Regions from separate parts of the Paenibacillus sp. J22TS3 genome, predicted to be linked through region 3. Evidence: riboswitches for the same ligand, from Rfam matches in the RefSeq annotation. Region 3 holds a riboswitch; each other region holds the start of a gene.

Region 1 (5,203 bases), on a different contig from region 3:
AAATCAAGCATCGATCTCCACCTCCTGGGCGGTAAATACGGGGCCTTCCACACAGGTGCGCCGATTACCCGACTTCGTCTTGACGCTGCACACCAGGCATGCGCCAATTCCGCAAGCCATTCTTTTCTCAAGGGACAGATACAAATTCCCCTTATACCCCTGCTCGGTCTGCATCCTCTGTGCTGCTCTCAGCATTCCTTCAGGTCCGCACATATAAATATGATCATATGAATTCATATTCAGCTGATCGAGAATGCTGCCCCCAACAGTTACCTGCATGGACAATCCCAAGGACTTGAACGCCTGAATTACATAAGGTTCCTCACGAAAACCCAAATATAGATCAGGCCGCAGTAAATGACTTGCCGTATAATACAGCGGGGCGATCCCAATCCCTCCACCCACCAATGCAGTTCTTCCTTCATGTATAGGAAAGCCGTTTCCTAGCGGTCCCGTGAGTTCAATCTCATCTCCTCTTCTAAGATGGGCGAACTGTCGTGTTCCTTCACCAACAACCTGATACAGGAACTCAATATAATGCTTCTGCCTCTGCAAATCGAAGATGCTCAGCGGTCTTGGCAGCAGTGGCAGCCCCCGGTCTTTTCTCACCATAAAGAATTGGCCCGGCTTCCCCTCGTATTCCCCGGCCACCTTCATCCGGAACACATCGTGTGACACCTGTATATTTGATAAGATTTCAGCCATTTGCACGCTCCCCCTTGTTCCTATAAAATGCCCTTTTCTGCTGGAGGATGCCGTGATATTCCTCACTCGTCAGCTTTCTGTGGATAAAAGCAATCCCATAGGGAAATAACAACACGTATCAAACTAAGGAAAAGGGGAGATTCCTAATGCGATTACGTACTACTGCTCTCCTGCTGACTAGTGTTTCGGCCTTGCTGCTATCGCTAGTTACCCCAGCGGCTACCGCCTCTTTGGACAGGCAGACTCTGTCCAAAATCAGCCCAGAGTCCAATCAGGAGTCTCTAACTCTAGGCGAGCTAAGAAAAAAATATTCAGAGACCTTCAAGTTCAGAGGACCTCATATTAAACAGGTTGCTTTAACCTTCGACGATGTTCCAGATCCCAGATTCACCCCTCAGGTGCTAAATATTCTCGCGAGACATCACGTCAAGGCCACGTTCTTCGTAGTTGGAGCCCGTGCGCAAAAACACCCTGAACTCGTCCGCCGTATACATAGAGAAGGACACATGATTGGCAACCATTCTTACAATCATCCTTTATTTAAGAACCGCGACCTGGCTTATTTCCAGAAACAGATCCTTCGTACCGAGAAAATCATCAATTCTATGACAGGTGTAAGACCCAAACTGATCCGTCCTCCTTACGGAGAGATTAATGAAGATCAGCTCAGATGGGTAAAACGCAGCGGTTACAAGGTCATCAACTGGAATGTGGATTCGAAGGATTGGAAAGGACTGAACAAAAGCGCGGTTAAAAGCAACATTCTTCAAGCCGCAGGGCCGGGGTCCATTATTCTTCAGCATGCCGGTGGCGGCGTAGGCGCAGACCTGTCGGGAACGATCCAGGCGCTGCCTGAAGTGATTTCGGTGCTTAGAAAGCAGGGGTATATTTTTGTGGATTTGAAAAGGCTTCTTCACACTCAGGAGTCAAAATAAAAAGAAGAGGCCAAGCGGCCTCCCCTATCTTTCGGTATGATCACAGTTAGTATGATCAAATACAATCTATGTTACTTGATGACGTAAAGTTTGATATCCTGGAAGCCAAATGTATTTACAGATTCCTGGCTGCCCGGAATGAAGATATCGATCCGGTGACCTTTAATTGCGCTTCCCTGATCAGTCGCAGTGGCTACAAATGCGTTCTTCGGCAGGCCGCTATGGCTGTGTCCGGTCACGAGCACCTTTGTACCCATAGGAATGACTTTAGGGTCTACGGCAATCGTGCCGAGTGTCAGCGGATTCCCGTAATAGTCTACAGGACCCCATCCATTCTCGCTGGGGTGGGCTGAATAAGCGGTAGCCACCACATCGATCGTCTTAGAATAGTTGAAGGTCTTGCCCCAGGCTTCCACGATCTTATCGGCTGTAAATACCTTAAGTGAAGCAATCGGATCCTGCTTCAGAATAACCGGACTAGCGACTGCTGCCTCTGCCTTAAGACTGGTTGGAATGTTAAGGGGCAGGCCTTCATAAATATTCGTCGGACTTACAGCCGGGTTCGCATTCATCAGGTTATCTACGGATATTCCGTATTTTTTGGAGAGGAGATAGAATGTATCCCCTTCCATAGCGGTATGTACTGCGTCAGCATGGGCAGGCGCCATATGTATACATGCGGCAATCCCTAGTGCGGCTGCAACCGTTTTCGCGGCTAGCGCCAGTTTGTTCTTTTTTTTGGACTTGTAGTCATTCTTAGATGTCATTGTAATATCCTCCTTTTAACTATGCCTGCGGAGTTAGCTGTCGGATTCGGATTGAGGATACAACCCGGTGCCGCGGTTAACCGGCACTTCACCCCAAGGATAAGCTCTGATCTCTTCTCATACCTAAGCTTGATCCGCAAATCATCCCCCGCACCAGGTTCTGGTTTCGGCATTACGAATATATCACAATTTTGTAACCAATCAAGCAAGTAATTCCTGGAAATCGCAAATTGAAACAGTTAATTATTACAAAAAATTAAAATTTTCCAGAGCGTTGCAGCCCGTTTCACTGCTGTTCATAGCGCTGCTCTGGGCAGCAGGTCTTTCTTCAGCACGCGGCTAGAATATAAGAAAACCCGGAGCAAAGCTCCGAGTATTATGCTGCTAGCAAATGATTCGTGTTCTACTGTAGACAACCCATCAGCAGAAATCTTGATTTAGAGGCAGGATCATCTCCTTCCAAATGATTTCTATGCAGAATCTTTTTTGTAAATCATCGTTGCTCCCTGTTTTGCAACCATTTTACCGTCCCAATGAAACCTATTAGTCCTATTAAGAATACCAGCAAATAACTAGTACCCATCAAGGGAAACAAAGCGTCTCCGCTTTCCTTCAAATGCAAAGCAGGTACAGACCAAGGCAGATAAGCTCCAATGGTGGTAGGCCCGAACACCAAAGCCAACATTAAAGTTGTAAATGCAAAGCCAATCGGCATCAGAAAACCACGCGATATACAGGCCAATAGGGCAAGTGGTGCACTTAATAATAGGTGGAGAGCACCAATTATAAGAATTAGGAAGAAATAATGTTGTACCATAGCAAACGAAAATCCAGGAAGTCCAATAGAAAAACCCAGTAATAAAGCATAAACAAAGCTGATCAACATCATTACTAAACACCAGAATATAATTGCGACATATTTGGCAATCGCAATTTTACCACGCGATACAGGCAAAGCGAGCAAATCCTTGAGCGTCCGGTCGGAATACTCACGACCAAACGTCCAACTTGTTAACATTCCAAACCCCAGCAGACCAAACACGGATGAATACAAAAACGCAGTCCGTTCAAAAAAAGAAGACCAATTAGGCTGTCCTAAGAACAACGTGATGACAAACAATATAAACAGAAGCGTGCCCCATAAAACAAAGGACCGACGCAATTTGTAAACTTCAACGCTGCATGCTGTCAACAATGATCTCATTCGGTCTTCCCTCCTCAACTCCGATTACTTTGAGAAAATAATGTTCCAAATTCTCTTCTTCAACTTTAAGCATAGTGAGCGGTACTTCATGATGAGCAAGCAATCTCACAATATGTTCGGGGTGCTTAACGGCATGTTCGTCGGGCAGGACAAAGCAGTTATTCGATGTCGAATGTACCGCATACCCGGAGTCTGAAAGAATAACTTGAGCCTTCCGAGCATCCTTCGTTCCGATCATCAACTGCTTTCGGCGGATGGTTTCAAAGTCTTTGGTTGTCAGTTCTTCAAGCAATACTCCTTTGTGAATAATGCCGATTCGAGAAGCCAATTTGGACATTTCCTCAAGGATATGACTCGATATAAACACGGTAACCCCATGTTGAGAAGCTAGAGATTTCAGCATTTCCCTTATCTCCACAATTCCGGCTGGATCAAGTGCATTCGTTGGCTCATCAAGAATCAGAACGTCAGGCTTATGAATTAATGCTTTGGCCAATCCAAGTTTCTGCGCGTTACCAAGTGACAAATCTCTTGCCTTACTATCCGCATATTGGGTCAAATTCAATTGCTCCATAATCTCGTCAACGGCCCTCGGAACCGGTAATCCTCGCAACTTGGCCATCAAATTCAAATTTTCCCTAACTGTAAATTGAGGATAGGCATAAGGTACTTCCACCATATAACCTACCCGTCTCGACAAATCGGGATTCCCGTTAGCCCAGCGCTGACCAAATAAATACACTTCTCCAGAAGAAGGTTTGCTTAAGCCGAGAAGAGCTCGGATGGTTGTCGTTTTCCCTGCACCGTTCAACCCCAAGAATCCATAGATTTCTCCTTTCTTAACGGAAATTGAAACGCGATCTACAATGACTCTACTCCCGTATTGCTTAGTCAAATTAACGGTTCGAATAATATCTTCCATAATAACAGTCCTTCCTATTGCCTAATTAAAGGAATAAAAGAGCCGGCGGCCATATGAGATGTTGAATAGATCCCCACCGGCATTATCCAAATCAGTTTGCGCGATAAATGGAATTCAAGTAATTCGAAATTGATGCTGTATCATCAAGGGAAGTACGCAGTGCAATATAACCGTCCGGTCGTATCAATACGAGTTCTTCGCTTGTTACATCGTAAATTCGATAGGCATTCCCTCCTGAGTCGATTATGCCTTCCACCCCCTCCACATTCGCTGGCAGGATGCAATGCACATGGAGCTCATCGCTGATGAAGCTCATCAGAGAAGGATTGATACCATTTGCAAAAGCCAAGAGCGTCCAGTGCGGGCCGCGCAAAAGGTCAAAGACACTTCCTGCAACGCCGTTGCCTTGCAGACCCGTAGCATTAGGAGCACGATCTCCCGGGAATGAACGGGTAACATTTATTTGATCAGACGGGTGGGTAAGAGAACTTGACCGATAGGAAATGAGAAGCCCGCTCGTCAGATCATCGGATACGGTGCTCAAGGATTGGGACAACTCGCCACCTTCAGTTGCCGTTCCTACAATCCCTCCCATCTTCTTTGTGCTGTCCTCGAGCACGGCTTGAGCCACAGGGCGGCGCTCCTCATCGTACGTGTCGAGCAAGGCGGT
Region 2 (5,203 bases), on a different contig from region 3:
GCAGCTTAGCGACCGCGTAGCCGAATACCACATGGATGTGACCCTGAACGAATCCACCCGTACTCTCTCGGGCAGCGAGAGTGTGACTTGGACACATCCAGGCACGAAGCCGGTCAGTGAGCTTTACTTCCATCTGTATCCGAATGCGTTTGAGTCGGCCGATACAACCTTTATGAAGGAATCCGGGGGCAGACTGCGGGGGGACTCTATGCCGAAGGATGGCTGGGGCTCCATGAAGCTAACTGAAGTCCGGACAACGGACGGCATTTCCCTGCTTCACAGGCTTCAGTATGTCCAGCCTGATGACGGCAACCTCAAGGACCGCACTCTTGTCAAAATCCGCCTGCCCCGCCCAATTCAGGGCGGAGAGAGCACGACCCTGCGGATCAATTTCGAGGTCCAGCTGCCTAAAATATTCGCCCGTATGGGAACAGCCGGCGACTTCGTCATGGCAGGCCAGTGGTTCCCCAAGCTGAGTGTATATGAACCTGCCGGCACAAGAGGCCGTGCTTCGGAAGGCTGGAACCTTCATCAATATCACGGAAGCTCGGAGTTCTACTCCGACTTTGGAATTTTTAGTGTCCGCATTAATGTGCCAAGCTCTTATATCGTAGCGGCAACAGGATTTCCGACCAAATCGCCCGTCATCAAGGCAAACCGCAAGATCTATCAGTACTATGCCGATGATGTTCATGACTTTGCCTGGTCTGCCTCACCGAACTTCGTCTATGCCGAGGAGCCCTTCTCCTCGCCGGAGGTCCCCGGTGTCCGGATCAAGCTGTACCTCGATCCCGCTCACAAGAACCTGAAGGACCGCTATTTCTATGCAGCCAAGGCGGCTTTATCCTCCTACAGCAAGTGGTATGGGCGGTATCCCTATTCCACACTCTCTATCGTCGTCCCGCCGGCAAGCGGCAACGGGGCTGGCGGAATGGAGTACCCGACCCTGGTCACCGCATTCGGGGCGTCTTCCGAATCTCCAGGTTATGAGCTGGAGAGGACAGTGGTCCATGAGATCGGCCATCAATATTTCTATGGCATGATCGCAAGCAATGAGTTCGAGGAAGCCTGGCTTGATGAAGGCTTCACCTCTTACGCGGAGGACAAACTCATGGAGAGTGCCTACGGGGTTACATCCGCCCTGCCGATTCAATCCAGCTTCGTGAATCAGCCCGCAGCCCTGCCGAAGGAGGCTTGGAAGTACGGCTCCGCCGATGCCTATGCCCAGAATGTGTATACCCGCGGCAAGCTCGTGCTGCTTGGCATTGAACGCCAGGTTGGGACTCCCGTCATGAACAAAATCATGGCCAAGTACGCCGCCAAATTCCGCTTCAAGCACCCGGCCACCGTGGATTTCCAGCGGACGGTTGAACAGGTGACAGGACGCTCCTGGAAGGACTATTTCAATCAATATGTTTACAGCGGCCAAATGGCTAATTTCGCTGTAGACTCCATTACAGTGAGCCCGATTACTCCAAAGGACCCATCCGGCCCTCTATATGAATCGGTTGTCAAAATCAGCAGACTTGGCGGAACCTACCCTGAGGTTCCTGTCATCTTCAGCTTCAAGGATGGCCACATCGTTCGCAAAACCTGGAAAGGCGACGAAAGCCAGATCGTCTATAAGCTGCAGTACAAACAGCCGTTAGCCTGGGCTATGGTTGATCCCGGCTACACCCTGGTGCTCGAGAACAAACATATCAACAACTATCTCAAGTCCGAAGTGGAAGAGAAGACGGGGACCCGTTGGAATCTGGGCATAACCAAGGTGGTGGAATCACTTCTTGGCTTGCTCTCATGGTGAGGTGACAATAGATGCGATACATTCGCGGTGGATGGCAAAGTACCAAAGCTCAGTTTCCCGTTGTAATCATTCTCTTTCTGTATCAGCTGCTGTGGGGCGTCTTTCTGTACCGTCTGATTAACTCGGCCATCATTCCGCTGCTGCAGCGCTATCCGGACCCTGCCCCGAGCGAGCTCAGCCGCCTGCTGTTCTTTATCGAGGGGCAGCTTGATTTGAAATACAGCCAGGAGGTACATCAGTACCTCTGGCTGCTGGCAGGCATGCTTCTGCTGAGATTGGTGCTAACCCCGCTGATTCAAGCGGGCGTAATGTACGGACTCCGTCCGGATACGCAAGATGGAGCCGGTCTGGTCTTCTTTCAGGGAATCGGGCGGCTGTGGAAGCCGGTCACCCTCTTTTATATCATCGAGCTTATTCTTGTGATGGCACCGGGATATTGGCTGTTCCCCAAGCTGCTTGACCTGCTTGTAAAAGGGATTCAGAGCGGAGGCTCTCCTCTTCTCTATGCTGTTATGTATATTCTCGGCTGGCTGATTTATGGCTATTTGATTCACCAGCTGCTGCTGTTCGCTCAGTTTGGGTACTTATTCGGTGCCGGAATCTTCTCGGGGATTCTGATCTATCTGCGCCGTTTTCTTCCGGCGGCCGGCATCTCCCTCCTGCTGGGAGCGGTCACCCTTCTGCTGTTTGGCAGCTTCAGCACGGCCTCCTGGATCTGGACCGGATTCGCGGCTCTAATTCTTCAGCAATCCTATCCTTTCATTCGCAGTCTTCTCAGTATTTGGCATATATCCTCGCAATATCACCTGTGGGATGAAAAGAAATAAAGAAGTCATAACTTCGTCCCATCCCGCGCCGCTCAAGGCCTTCACCGTTTGGTGAAGGCTTTTTGTCTTTCAATTTCCGGGAAATCTCGCAATCGGCCATTGCCAAAAGATACCTACCTTGTTACAATGTGAACTATGACAGTAACAACATTGTAATTATTTTTTGGTCACAGCAGGAGTTTCGACATACATGTCGTATACATTATTATGGAACGAGCTAACTAAGTCGTTTCATATAGGTGCCAAGATGAATAAGCCGAATTCCCTGCACCGGGAAACGGGGGAACCACTTTGGGTGAATTGATCTCGCAACGGAGGGATCATAGGGGACCTTCAACCGAATCCTTAAGCTAACCTCGCAGGCATTGGAAGGAGTTTAACCGCTTTTGAAGAAGAAACTTGCAGTAGCAGCAGTGTCTATGTCCATTTTGTTCTCGATGGGAGCTGGAAGCGTTTTCGCAGACTCCAAGCTGGACAAAGTCGTAGACAAGGTCATTGGTACAGAGTATAAGTCGGGTGGAACGTCCACCAACGGTTTTGATTGCTCAGGCTTTACTCAGTATGTATTCAACAAACTGGGAATAGACCTTCCTCACCAATCGGGCTCCCAATACAAGATGGGTAAGGCCGTACCGAAAGATGAATTGAAAGCCGGAGATCTGGTATTCTTCAATACTTTGGGAAATGGTGTGTCTCATGTCGGCGTATATGTCGGTGACGGGAAGTTCGCACACGCTTCATCCAAGAGAGGCGTTACCATCAGCAAGCTGAGTGACAGCTACTACACCAACCGCTACGTTGGAGCCAAACGCATTATGAGCAATGAGAAATTTGAAGCCGTTGCCGATTCCTCTACCGACAACGATGACGTAGAATAAGTTATCCCTTGCTTGGCCCGCAATGATTCTTGCCGGAATCGTGCGGGTTTTTTGTTTGTCTTTTTAACAATTCTGTTACTAATTATTAACCGTCCCTACAGGAAATAAACCGTATACATATGTTTTTTTGACAAAAAAAGTGAGTTCTAACTTGCCAAAGCTTGGACGCTTTGGTACAATAGGCAAGGAATTAGTAACAACTTTGTCATTATTGTTGTCATTTGTCGGAGCGTCACTCACGAACCAGCCCAGAAACTCCAAGATTCGACATCAATTGCCTGGAACGCTGGGATCCTGAAGTCTCGGTTCTAATCGAGCATTCAGATTAGGTGTACTAAACCAACAAATCAGCCGAATTCCCACACACCTGGGAAACGGGGGAACCAGTTATGGGTGAATTGATCCGCATTATAGGGATCATAGGGAACCTTCAACCGAATCCTTAAGCTAACCTCGCAGGCCTTGGAAGGAGTCTAACATCTTGAGAAAGCAACTTACAGCAGCCGCAACGAGCTTGGCTCTATTGTTCAGTCTAGGAACAGGAAGCGCTTTTGCCAGCTCTACCCTTACTACTACGGTAAAGAGTGTTTATGGAACGCCATATAAAACCGGAGGTATGTCTACCCGCGGTTTCGATTGTTCCGGATTTACAACTTTTGTGTTTAAGAAGATGGGCGTAAGCCTGGCCCGCCAGTCTAAAGCTCAATTTCATCAAGGTTCGCCGGTGATGGCGAAGAGCCAACTTAAAGCGGGAGATCTGGTATTCTTCAATACCCTGGGTAATGGGGTATCCCATGTTGGAGTATTTCTTGGAAACGGCCAATTCGCGCATGCCTCTTCCTCAAAAGGTATCCACATTGACCGTCTCAGCAGCAGTTACTACAGCAAACGCTACGTTGGAGCCAAACGCATTCTTAGCCAAGCGAAATATAAGAAATACGCTGTAAACCTGTAAGTTCCACTCCCTCAAATGGAGCTTACGAGATTGCCTTACTCACTCGACCACAGACGATTCTTGCCGGAATCGGCCTGTGGTTTTTTTGCACCTAACTCTAGAACGTTGCCACTGCACAAAAGGTTTCAAAATAAAAACCTGCCGACCAACTATTTTATTCCAGCCCTGCTTATCATATATATACCCACTCTTTTAGGGGATAAACGTACCACAGATGAGTTTCTGTAACTTTTTTCTTATTTTTTAAAATGAGGTGATCTCCATAACTCTTAACAAACATACAGATTTCTATGCCGTTCCTATGAGCGAGTCCCACGGTCAGCAGATTTGCACCTGGGTGTATGAACCCCCCTATAATATTTACGGCTTTCTGCCTTGGGAGCAGATGAGGGCCCTAGAGATTGAGTTCGGTGATCCAAAGCTTCGGGAGGAACAATATATTTCGGTGTTGACCGCAACAGGGGAGCTTGCGGGGTTCGCACAAATTTTCCCCATGTCGAACGTCTCCCGGTTAGGGCTTGGTTTAAAGCCTGATTTGTGCGGTCAGGGCCTGGGTAAGTCGTTTGTACGTACCGTGTTGCAGGAAACCCTAATCCGCCGTCCCGAGTCTCCGGTCGATCTTGAGGTTCTAACCTGGAATGAGCGGGCCATTCGGACCTATCATCAAGCCGGATTCCGCATTACGGATGAATATGAACGCAGAACGCCAGATGGAATGAGGAACTTCTACTGTATGGTC
Region 3 (5,203 bases):
CGGTTGTGGTTACCATGGTACTTTGTATTTCGGGGAGCCTTAAGGCCTTCGATCACGTTATCGTGATGACTGGTGGAGGCCCGGCCCAATCGACAGAACTGCTTGCGACATACATGTACAACAACACATTTAAGGTTTACCGCTACGGTTACGGTTCCGCGGTATCCACGATGATTATGATTATTAGTGCCCTATTGATCGGAATTAACTACATCGTTACCCGAAGAAAAGCAAGCTAACAGAAGGAGGGAGGGACGTGAAACTAGAGACAACCGGAAATTCCGCGGCTGCCGGAAACACGGGAACCGCCCTGAAGACCCCGATTACCCAAAATTTTTGGCGCAGAGCGCTTGCCGGACTTGTCAGGCTTCCCCTGCTGATCTATGCCATACTGACGCTGTACCCGCTGTACTGGCTGTTTATCAGTGCCTTTAAAACGAACGAGGACTTCTTCAAGCGTCCTTATGGCCTTCCGCTTGTATGGATGAAGGAGAACATCACCCGCGCCTGGGATCTCGGACATATGGGTAGAGCGATGATGAACTCTGCGATTGTCACCATATTGGCTGTGGCCCTGACCATTATTCTTGGGCTACTGGCTGCTTATGCGCTGGCCCGATTCAATTTCAGATTCAAAAAGGTAGTTGTCGCACTGTTTCTGGCCGGCCTGCTGATCCCGATTCACAGCACATTGGTGCCGCTGTTCCTGATGATGAAGAAGATCGGATTGCTGGATACGTATGGTGCGCTGATTCTGCCGTATACAGCCTTTGAGCTTCCGATTGCGATATTCCTGGCGATGGCGTACATGGCTTCCATTCCGCGTGAAATTGAAGAAGCTGCCATGATTGACGGCACAGGATGGTGGGGAATCTTCGGAAGAATGATTCTTCCGCTCAGTACTCCAATTATTGCAACGATCTCGATCTTGGCTTTCTTAAGATTCTGGAACGACTTCTCGTTCGCCCTGGTATTTATCAATTCCCAAAGCCTGAAGACGCTGCCGCTGAGTCTGTCTCTATTCTCGGATGGCTTCGGTACAGATTATGCCCTTACCATGGGGGCGATGGCGATCGCTGTAATCCCGACCATTGTTATCTATCTGATTCTTCAGGAGCAGATTATGAAAGGTATGGTAGCCGGCTCAATCAAGGGCTAGGAACAACAGGTTAAACCCATAAGAAGAGCTTCCAATCAGATTCCCCAACATAGATCCCCCATGCTTTATACCAAAAAGACACCCTTTACTCAGGGTGCCTTTTTGGTGTTCCCGGGAAAGCTGCACACGTCACCTTAGTGCGCGGTGTGTGGCCCGGCGATCTTTATGCTTGGATGCCTTAAACATGCATGAGGATTGGGCAAAGCCCTTTTCCTAGGTGCGTAAATCACCGTTACGAAGCCCAGGAAGAGGGCCTTCACTTCTATCCAGCTTCTTAGGTACCTAGGGACTTAGGGAGCTGGATTATTTTTTCAGACGGTAAGGAACCGTGGTAACAATGACCTTCTTGCTGTAGAGCAGCTTGGTGCGAATCATCAGGCCGGATTGGTTATGGAGAATATTATGCCATCCCTTCTTCGGAATGAATTGGGGGATCACCACAGTAACCTGATAATTCGATTCACTGGCCTTTCGCTGCACGGTATCCACGAACTTGAGCAGCGGATGAATAATGCTCCGGTAAGGAGAGTAGAGGGTAACGAGCCGTACGTCCGGCTGCCATTTCTCCCATTTGGCTTCGAATTCATCCTCGTCATGCCGTTCGAATGGTACATAGACTGCGATAATTTGATGAGGGGATAGTGACTTCGCATAGTTCAGCGAGTTCTCAACTACATGGGTAATCCCTGCAACAGGTACAATAATCACATTGCCTTCAATTGGCACAGCCCGCTCGCAGGTGGTTAATCTCAGCTGGTCCCCCACCGCTTCATAGTGCTTCCGGATCCGGTAGAAGAACAGAATAATCAGCGGCAGGAAGATCAATACCGGCCATACCTGATTGAATTTGGTCAGAAAGAACATGAGCGATACGGTGAGACTGATCAAAGCCCCGATCGTATTGATGATAAATTTCGGTACCCAGCCTTGGGGCTTGGTGCGCAGCCATTTCAGCATCATTCCGGTCTGGGACAGGGTAAATGGAATAAATACCCCAACCGCATACAGTGGAATCAGGTGCTCAGTCTGTCCTTTAAATACGACAATCAGGATAATGGAGCAGACTCCCAGCATGATAATTCCGTTGGAATATCCCAGCCTGTCTCCTCGTACCGTGAACATTCTTGGAATGAATTTGTCCTTGGCCAGGTTTACAGCCAGCAGAGGGAATGCGGAATACCCCGTGTTGGCGGCCAGAATAAGAATCAGAGCCGTAGTTCCCTGGATAAAAAAGTACATGAAATTGCGGCCAAATGTCATTTCCGCGATTTGGGAAACTACCGTGACTTGAGCTTTAGGGGCTACCCCGTAATAATAAGCCAGGAATACAATTCCCGAAAACAGCACAGCAAGCAGGGTTCCCATAGCCAGCAGCGTCTTGGAGGCGTTGTTCGGCGCCGGATCTTTAAAGTTCGGGATGGCGTTCGAAATCGCCTCAACCCCCGTAAGCGCAGAACTACCTGATGCAAAAGCCCGCAGCAGCAAGAATAAGCTGATGCCAGCGACAGGGGTTCCAATTGGAGCGTGCAGCTCAGCTGGCACATGGCCTGTCAGGATGTTAAATATGCCGACCCCGATTAGAATGAACAGAGCTAGAACAAACAAGTATACAGGGTAGGCCAGAATTGAGGCCGACTCCGTGACTCCTCTCAAGTTCAAGGTCGTGATGAATAATACAAAAATAATCGCAATAATTACCGTATAAGGATGCAGGCTGGGAAAAGCGGAGGTGATCGCATCTGTTCCTGCGGACACACTCACGGCTACGGTCAGAATGTAATCCACCAGCAGTGAACCGCCGGCTATTAGACCATAGTTCGTTCCAAGGTTTTCCTTGGATACCACATAGGCTCCCCCGCCGTGCGGATAAGCAAAAATAATTTGACGGTAAGATAAAATTAGTGCGGTTAACAGAACCAGCACACCTACGGCAATCGGTATTGAATACCAGAAGGCTGCCGCACTGATTGTAATTAGGACAAGCAGGATTTGCTCCGGCCCATAGGCAACGGAGGACAAGGCGTCAGAGGACAGAATGGCCAGAGCTTTGGTTTTGTTTAGTTTTTGCTCGCCCAGTTCTGTTGATTTCAGGGGACGCCCGATTAAAAATCTTTTTAAAGACATTCTCTCCACCACCAGTATGGTAAAAATTAAGACATAAACCCAAGTGCTTTACGAACTATACAATGTCCACAAGTCTAATCATACATACTCAGGTTTTAAATATTCTGGTCATGGTTGAATCCACCTTCCTTCTCAAATAACGCTTACGGAGTTAGCTGTCGGATTCGGGCCCTTGAGTAGCCCTACCTTGTAATAGGATTCACCCCCCGGATCGATTCAATCCGTTAGAACGGTTCCCCCGCATCTTGTAAGATTTCAGCGAATATATGGAAATTGAAAACCGATGATTATCATACTCTCGTACTTCATTCTTGTAAACACCTTTTCGTACTTCTTAAACTATCCTTAAGATTGCGGTGCAGGTATTTTTCTCATTTGGCGATTATTGTAATGCCCGGACTGATTGTTTATTGTGCTTCAGATTGACCTATGATCAAGACAAGAACCCCCTGCCGGTCTCCCGGAGGGGGTTCTTCACTATAAGGAATTGAATTAGTTCACTTTGACGATCCGATTCTCAATCTTTGCGTCAATGTCTTTGCCTGCAAATTTAGTTTTTACATAATCAACAAACGCGTCCAGATCCACTGGCCCAACTTCACGGTTGGTTCCTTTAGTCAGGGTAGTGTATCCGTCTCCGCCGGAAGCCATAAAGTCATTAACAACAATCGTATAGTTCTTGGTGTCTTCGAGTGGTGTTCCATCGGCTTTCTTCACTTCAACGATCTTGGAGCCATCCGGCTTGCTGTCGTCGTATTTGTAAGTGAGGCCGGAGACTTGCCCGATGCGGGTCTTAGGCGCTCCCCATTGCTGATTCAGCAGCTCTTTGATTTGGGCCCCGGTCAGCGTCAGCTTCACCAGCACGTTGCCGAATGGCTCAATGCCGAACATGTTGCCATAGGTGATGGTTCCCTGCGGCAGATCGTTGCGGATGCCGCCGGAGTTCATGAAACCGAAGTCGGCCTTCATGGTCTCGCGCATGCTGTCGGCAATCAGGTTGCCCAGTGCGGATTCACCAGCCGTACTTGTAGTACGGGTGATAGCTGCAGCTGTCTTGCCGACAGGTGCATTCAGGACCGGAGCGTTCTTCGCTTGATAGTCAGCAACCATCTTGGTGATTTCCGCATCCGGTGTGATTCCTTCATGTTTGGTATCCACAATGGTAGCTTTCTTGCTCACAATGTTGTGCGTAGCACGGTCAATTTCCAGGTCAAAATCGGAGAAGGCCACCCCGTAAGAGTAGGACTCCACGATCAGCTTGTTGTCTACCACGGCATTCAGACCGCCATGGTCATGGCCGCCCAGAATCACGTCAACTTCATCGTCTACCGTGTTCGCGAGGTCTACAACTTCACCGGTTGGGGCATCCTTGGACCCTGCGAATGGGTCGTGGGCCAGAATTACGATAGACCGGATGCCTTGAGCCTTAAGCTCAGCTACAGCTTTGTTGACGGCTGTGGTCTGATCGGTAAAGGTAAGGCCTTTAATACCAGCCGGGCTCACGATAGAAGGTGTAATATTGGTAACCACACCGATGAATCCGATCTTTACACCGCCTACTTCCTTAACGGTGTAAGCAGGCAGGAACGGCTTGCCGTTCTCATCCAGCACGTTCGCCACCACATAAGGGAAGCTGGCTCCCGCGAAGTCATGGCCGTCCTTCGGGTTCTTGCCCCCGTGAATCAGGCGGAGAGCTTCCGCAGGTCCTTTGTCGAACTCATGATTGCCCACGGTGCCTACAGCAAAGCCAAGGCGGTTCAGAAAATCAATCGTTGGTTCGTCCTGCAGCAGGGCGGAAATCGGGGAGCTTGCCCCTACAGCATCGCCTGCATGAACCAGAAGGGTGTTCGGGTTCTTGGCTTTATACTGCTTCAGATAAGCAGCCAGATAGTCGGCACCGCCTACAGTGGCAGTTACTTT
Region 4 (5,203 bases), on a different contig from region 3:
CTGTGGAAGATTACTTGATGTCCAGATATCAAATGTACTGGCAGGTATACTTCCACCCGGTAACCCGAAGTTCCGAGATTATTCTGCGGCAGATCTTCCGCAGGGCGAAGGAGCTTCACCAGGAGGGCTTCCGCTTCTCCTTCCTGCCTGACCCGCTTCCGGGTCTGTTCAACCGGGATTTGACCGTTGAAGAATACCTGCTGCTTGATGAGGCTTTAGTACAGACTTCTTTTGTTCAATGGCGACGTGAACACGATCCGCTGCTGGCAGATTTGTGCACACGATTTATCGACAGAAAACTGTATAAATATGTAGAACTTGAAATGTTAGATATGGAAATTATTGATGAAATCCGGCGCTCTTTCCGCGATTTAGGACTTGATCCTAATTACGATCTGGAAATTGATTTCCCTACGGATCTGCCTTATGATGTCTTCCGGCCGGAGGATAACTCCAAGAAGAAACAAATTCTGCTTCTGGACCGGCAGGACCGGCTGCGGGAAATTTCAGAGGTGTCCGACATTGTCCGCTCTATCAGCGGAATACACCGCGGGAAATATCACATGTATTATCCGGAAGAAAAGCTGCGTGGACTCGCCCGCAAGCTGCCGGAGGAAATAGCTGCACTACTTAATTTGCTCTAATGTGAAGGAGGAAATATCCGTGTTATTCGACACACATACCCATTTGGATGCACCGCAATTTGACGAGGATCGGGAGGAAGTGATTGCCCGTGCTGTAGAGCAGGGGGTCAGCCGGATGATTAATGTCGGATTTAACCGGGAGACCATTCCATCCACTATGAAGCTTGCCGAAACCTACGATTTCATCTACGCTGCTGTCGGTTGGCATCCCCAAGACGCGATTACGATGCAGGACGGGGATTTGGAGTGGATTGCCGAATTATGTGCGCACAAGAAGGTTGTGGCCATCGGTGAGATAGGCCTTGACTACTACTGGGACACCTCACCCAAGGAAATTCAGCATCAGGTATTCCGCAAGCAGATTGGACTTGCCCGAAGCTTGAAAATGCCGATTGTTATTCATAACCGGGATGCTCATGAAGACGTGGTCCGGATTCTGCGGGAAGAGAAGGCTGAGGAGGTTGGCGGGGTAATGCATTCGTTCTCAGGCAGCTGGGAGACGGCCAAGATGTGTCTGGATTTGGGATTCCACATTTCTTTTGGGGGGCCCATTACGTTTAAGAACGCTAAGCAGCCCAAAGAAGTATTAAAACAGGTTCCCATGGACCGGCTGTTGATTGAAACGGACTCCCCGTATCTGACTCCGCACCCGTATCGGGGGAAGAGAAATGAGTCTGCACACGTTCGTCTTGTTGCCGAAATGGCAGCAGAGCTAAAGGGTGTATCTGTAGAGGAAATCGCGGAAATTACCACCCGAAATGCACTGGAACGATTTGGAATAAGGTGAAATCGGGAGTAAAACCGATGAAATAAAGAGTATTTGGGAAAGATTAATAGTTTTTAATCTAAAAAAGGATGATTATTACAAAAAATTAACCAATTTTTTAAAAAAACTAGTTGATTCCTGCTTTACAACATGCATATAAACAGGATAGAATCTTTTCAGTAATTGATTTGGTCTGGCAGCACCACGAATTTGCTAGCTATGTGAATTGGATGTAAACCTAACCGGGTATAAAGCCACGAATTACTGGCTCCATTCACACATCAATTACAATTCCAAGAACCAGTCTCGCTGAATCTTCGGGCAACCGGAGAACGGGGGAACCAATACGGATTGTTGACTGAACGTTCCGTATTTGATTTCTTTAACGGGTCTTTGGGGTGAATTCAAGGTCATTGCGCCATGAGCGGATGAACTGAGATAGGGCAGCTCTCTACGCCCGAACCCGACAGCTAACCTCGTAAGCGTATGAAGAGAGAGGCAACTCGTGCATCCTACATTCCTTTAGTCAGCCGGAAGCCACGAAAGAGATCCTCTTACACTCTTTCTCTAGGCTTCTTTTTGTTTTGAATAAAGGAGACAGGAACGTCATACAGTGGTATGACATATGAGTAGCGCTGAACAGGCTGGTGCGGGATGCGAAATGTGCAGTAGGGCATTTCGTCAAAATCGGTATAGTCGCGTCAATTTTTATACAAGTCGATCTTAGACGGCGGGGCTATGAAGGAGGACGTAAGAAGTGGGCTTTTTCGGATCTAAGGAAACTACCCATGAGTCACGATCATCCAGCATGTCTTACGCGTTGCGGTGGAAGAAAGAAAACAAGCGTCAAATTGTTGTGGCAGGGATTGTTACCATCGCACTGCTTGTCGGCGTAACTACCTGGTTCTATGGCCAGGCTGACAAGAACATTTACTTGGTTGCGGATGGTAAGACACCATCTCCAGGCACATCGGTATCAAAGCCTGATCAAGGGCTGGAACAGCAAGCATTGAACCCAAATTCGGGGGATAAGGGTACGGCAGACTTGGGTGGTATGCTCCCTGAGGGAGATCAGTACATTCTGGGCCGTATAGTTCCGGTTAAGGTTACGGCGGACGGAGTCACTAACAAACATCTGACAACGTCAGAGACGGTTAAGGACGCTATTACGAACTTAGGCGTTAAAGTATCGGGTGATGACAAAGTATATCCATCCCTGGATACTCCAGTCAGCTCGGATCTGCACATTCGGGTCGTGCGCGTGGATAAACGTACAACGAAGAAAGCGGAGAGCATCCCTTATACCTTCGTCAAAACGTCGGACCCCTCTCTAGAGAAGGGAAAAACCAAACTGCTGAGCAAAGGCCAAACTGGCGTTGTGGTGCATCACATTGAGAAGGTGTACCAGGATGGCAAGCTGGTAACGAAGCGGTTGGTTAGTAAGTCCGTAGAAAGACAGCCATCTGCAAAAGTATTGGCGGTAGGCACCAAACCTAAAACTCAAGTACTTGCAGCTAGCATTGACCGCTCATCTAAATCTGTGAGCATCAGCCAGAATAACAGTGTCAAAAAGGGCGGCGTGCAGTTCAAATATAAAAAGTTGCTGAAGAATGTATCCCTGACCGCTTACTCTGCGGAAGAGAGCGGGATCGGTACGAATACTGCATCGGGAGCCCGGGTTAAGGAAGGTAGAACGATCGCAGTAGACACCGATGTGATCCCAATGGGCTGGTGGGTGTATATTGAGGGTGTCGGCTTCCGTAAAGCGGAGGATACAGGAGGCGCAATCAAAGGCAATAAGATTGATGTGTATTATGACAGTTTGAAAGCAGCTAACAATTTCGGGCGGAAAAAAGGCCGCACAGTTTATGTAATTGGACCGGTTAAGCCCGAACTGAACTAGTTAGCCTGGCTTAGGCATCGTTTACTTTAATCCATGAATAAGATACTATTACACATAGTAAATATGTGCATGCTAAGGAGAGGAGAATTCCTCTTCTTTTTGTTATGAATAGAACTTATACCGCTGGCCGCTAGCCGTATCTAATCTTTATATCGGTAAGGCAGTGCAGAGATTATAGATACTGGAGTGTTCCTGTTTATGGTAATCGGGCAGGGGATTGTTTTAAGATACAGACACGCACGAAGAAAGGATGGCGTCCATGATTAAGGAGGTCATTGTGGTTGAAGGACGGGATGATACCGTGGCGATTAAAAGAGCGGTGGAGGCGGATACGATTGAAACGGGCGGCTCCGCCATTGGCCCGGCTGTGATTCGTAAAATTAAGCTGGCCCAGGAGCGCCGGGGGGTTATCATTCTAACGGACCCGGATCATGCGGGAGAACGCATTCGCAAGATTGTAGCCGCCAAGGTTCCCGGCTGCAAGCATGCCTTCCTGACGGAGGCGGCGGCAACGCATAAGGGTGATATCGGGGTGGAGAATGCTTCGCCCCAGGATATTCGGGAGGCCCTATCCAGGGTGCGGAGCGAATACAGCGGCGAAGAGATTCTGATCAGCTTCGAGGATTTGATCGAAGCGGGTTTAATCGTCCATCCGCATGCGGCTGAGCGACGCCGCTTTATGGGGGAGCAGTTGGGCATCGGATACTGCAACGGCAAGCAGTTCTTCAAACGTCTGCGTGTGTTCCATATCAGCCGTGAGGAGTTCGCCGCAGCCCTTCAACAATTAGAGAGCAAAGGAGATTAATCCATGAGCAGGATCGAAGATATATCGACGCCCAAAAGAACGAAGGAGATCATACAGCGGCACGGCTTCTCCTTCAAGAAAAGCCTGGGCCAGAACTTTCTGATCGATCAGAATATTCTGGGCAAAATTGTCGGTGCGGCTGAACTAGATGAAACGAAGGGGGCCCTTGAGATCGGTCCTGGAATAGGCGCACTGACCCAGAAGCTGGCTGAAACGGCAGGCAAAGTGACAGCTGTAGAGATCGATCAGCGCCTTATTCCTATCCTGGAAGAGGTACTTGAGCCATACGGTCATGTACGGGTCATCCATGGGGATGTGCTGAAGTTGGACCTCCGTGAGGTGATTGAGCGGGAGTATGCTGATCAGACCGGTGTCAGCGTCGTCGCTAATCTCCCTTACTATGTGACGACACCTATTATTATGAAGCTGCTCGAAGAGCACCTGCCTCTGGAGAATATTGTGGTTATGATTCAGAAGGAGGTGGCAGAGCGTATGGCCGCCTCACCGGGGGGCAAGGAGTACGGGAGCCTGAGCATTGCGGTCCAGTACTACTGTGAGCCTGAACTGGTCTGCACCGTTCCGCATACGGTATTTATTCCCCAGCCGAATGTCGACTCGGCGGTTATCCGCCTGAAGGTTCGTCAGGAAGCTCCGGTAAAGGTGGAGGATGAGGCATTCTTTTTTACCGTGGTACAAGCTTCATTCGCCCAGCGGAGAAAAACGATCTCCAATAACCTGAAGACGCGCTTCTTCGCAAGTGAAGGCCGTGAGGAGCTGGAGAGGCTGCTTGGGGAGGCCCAGATTCTGCCGTCGCGGCGGGCTGAGACGTTAAGCCTTGAAGAATTCGCACGCCTCAGCAATGTTCTGAAGCAGGCAGGACTGAAATAGAAATTGAATGCGCCGTAAAGGCTGACAGAAGGAACCAAAGCCCAGGTTCGCCCATACGATGAGTCTAGAGGTGATGGACTTGACGAATTTGGGAGACCTGGTGGTACGTAAATCTTACGGGGGAGATGTCACCTTCCGTGTGGAATCTTTGACACGTGGCAGCGCGGTTATTAAAGGAACTGAATTCCGCCTGCTCG

What was found. A riboswitch is a leader RNA that binds a small molecule or an ion and turns the genes downstream of it on or off. The one in region 3 is predicted to bind cyclic di-AMP.
Region 1: it holds a riboswitch for cyclic di-AMP, as region 3 does, so the genes downstream of both, KJS63_RS00740 (3D domain-containing protein) here and KJS63_RS22705 (APC family permease) in region 3, are expected to answer to the same signal.
Region 2: it holds a riboswitch for cyclic di-AMP, as region 3 does, so the genes downstream of both, KJS63_RS24625 (C40 family peptidase) here and KJS63_RS22705 (APC family permease) in region 3, are expected to answer to the same signal.
Region 4: it holds a riboswitch for cyclic di-AMP, as region 3 does, so the genes downstream of both, KJS63_RS25675 (resuscitation-promoting factor) here and KJS63_RS22705 (APC family permease) in region 3, are expected to answer to the same signal.

Annotation. Positions count from the first base shown of each region.
Region 1 covers NZ_BOSF01000001.1:158,787-163,989, forward strand. The annotation lists gene KJS63_RS00725 (dihydroorotate dehydrogenase) at 1-11, opposite strand, end outside; gene KJS63_RS00730 (dihydroorotate dehydrogenase electron transfer subunit) at 4-705, opposite strand; gene KJS63_RS00735 (polysaccharide deacetylase family protein) at 852-1,640, shown strand; gene KJS63_RS00740 (3D domain-containing protein) at 1,712-2,407, opposite strand; cyclic di-AMP (ydaO/yuaA leader) riboswitch at 2,415-2,589, opposite strand; gene KJS63_RS00745 (ABC transporter permease) at 2,901-3,611, opposite strand; gene KJS63_RS00750 (ABC transporter ATP-binding protein) at 3,580-4,533, opposite strand; gene KJS63_RS00755 (FAD-dependent monooxygenase) at 4,625-5,203, opposite strand, start outside.
Region 2 covers NZ_BOSF01000012.1:16,898-22,100, reverse strand. The annotation lists gene KJS63_RS24635 (M1 family metallopeptidase) at 1-1,804, shown strand, start outside; gene KJS63_RS24630 (hypothetical protein) at 1,816-2,631, shown strand; cyclic di-AMP (ydaO/yuaA leader) riboswitch at 2,876-3,011, shown strand; gene KJS63_RS24625 (C40 family peptidase) at 3,018-3,509, shown strand; cyclic di-AMP (ydaO/yuaA leader) riboswitch at 3,849-3,986, shown strand; gene KJS63_RS24620 (C40 family peptidase) at 3,991-4,464, shown strand; gene KJS63_RS24615 (GNAT family N-acetyltransferase) at 4,766-5,203, shown strand, end outside.
Region 3 covers NZ_BOSF01000009.1:94,977-100,179, reverse strand. The annotation lists gene KJS63_RS22715 (carbohydrate ABC transporter permease) at 1-239, shown strand, start outside; gene KJS63_RS22710 (carbohydrate ABC transporter permease) at 257-1,159, shown strand; gene KJS63_RS22705 (APC family permease) at 1,463-3,283, opposite strand; cyclic di-AMP (ydaO/yuaA leader) riboswitch at 3,408-3,554, opposite strand; gene KJS63_RS22700 (bifunctional 2',3'-cyclic-nucleotide 2'-phosphodiesterase/3'-nucleotidase) at 3,776-5,203, opposite strand, start outside.
Region 4 covers NZ_BOSF01000014.1:46,846-52,048, reverse strand. The annotation lists gene KJS63_RS25685 (HD domain-containing protein) at 1-644, shown strand, start outside; gene KJS63_RS25680 (TatD family hydrolase) at 664-1,431, shown strand; cyclic di-AMP (ydaO/yuaA leader) riboswitch at 1,708-1,911, shown strand; gene KJS63_RS25675 (resuscitation-promoting factor) at 2,168-3,313, shown strand; gene rnmV (ribonuclease M5) at 3,573-4,118, shown strand; gene rsmA (16S rRNA (adenine(1518)-N(6)/adenine(1519)-N(6))-dimethyltransferase RsmA) at 4,122-5,006, shown strand; gene yabG (sporulation peptidase YabG) at 5,065-5,203, shown strand, end outside.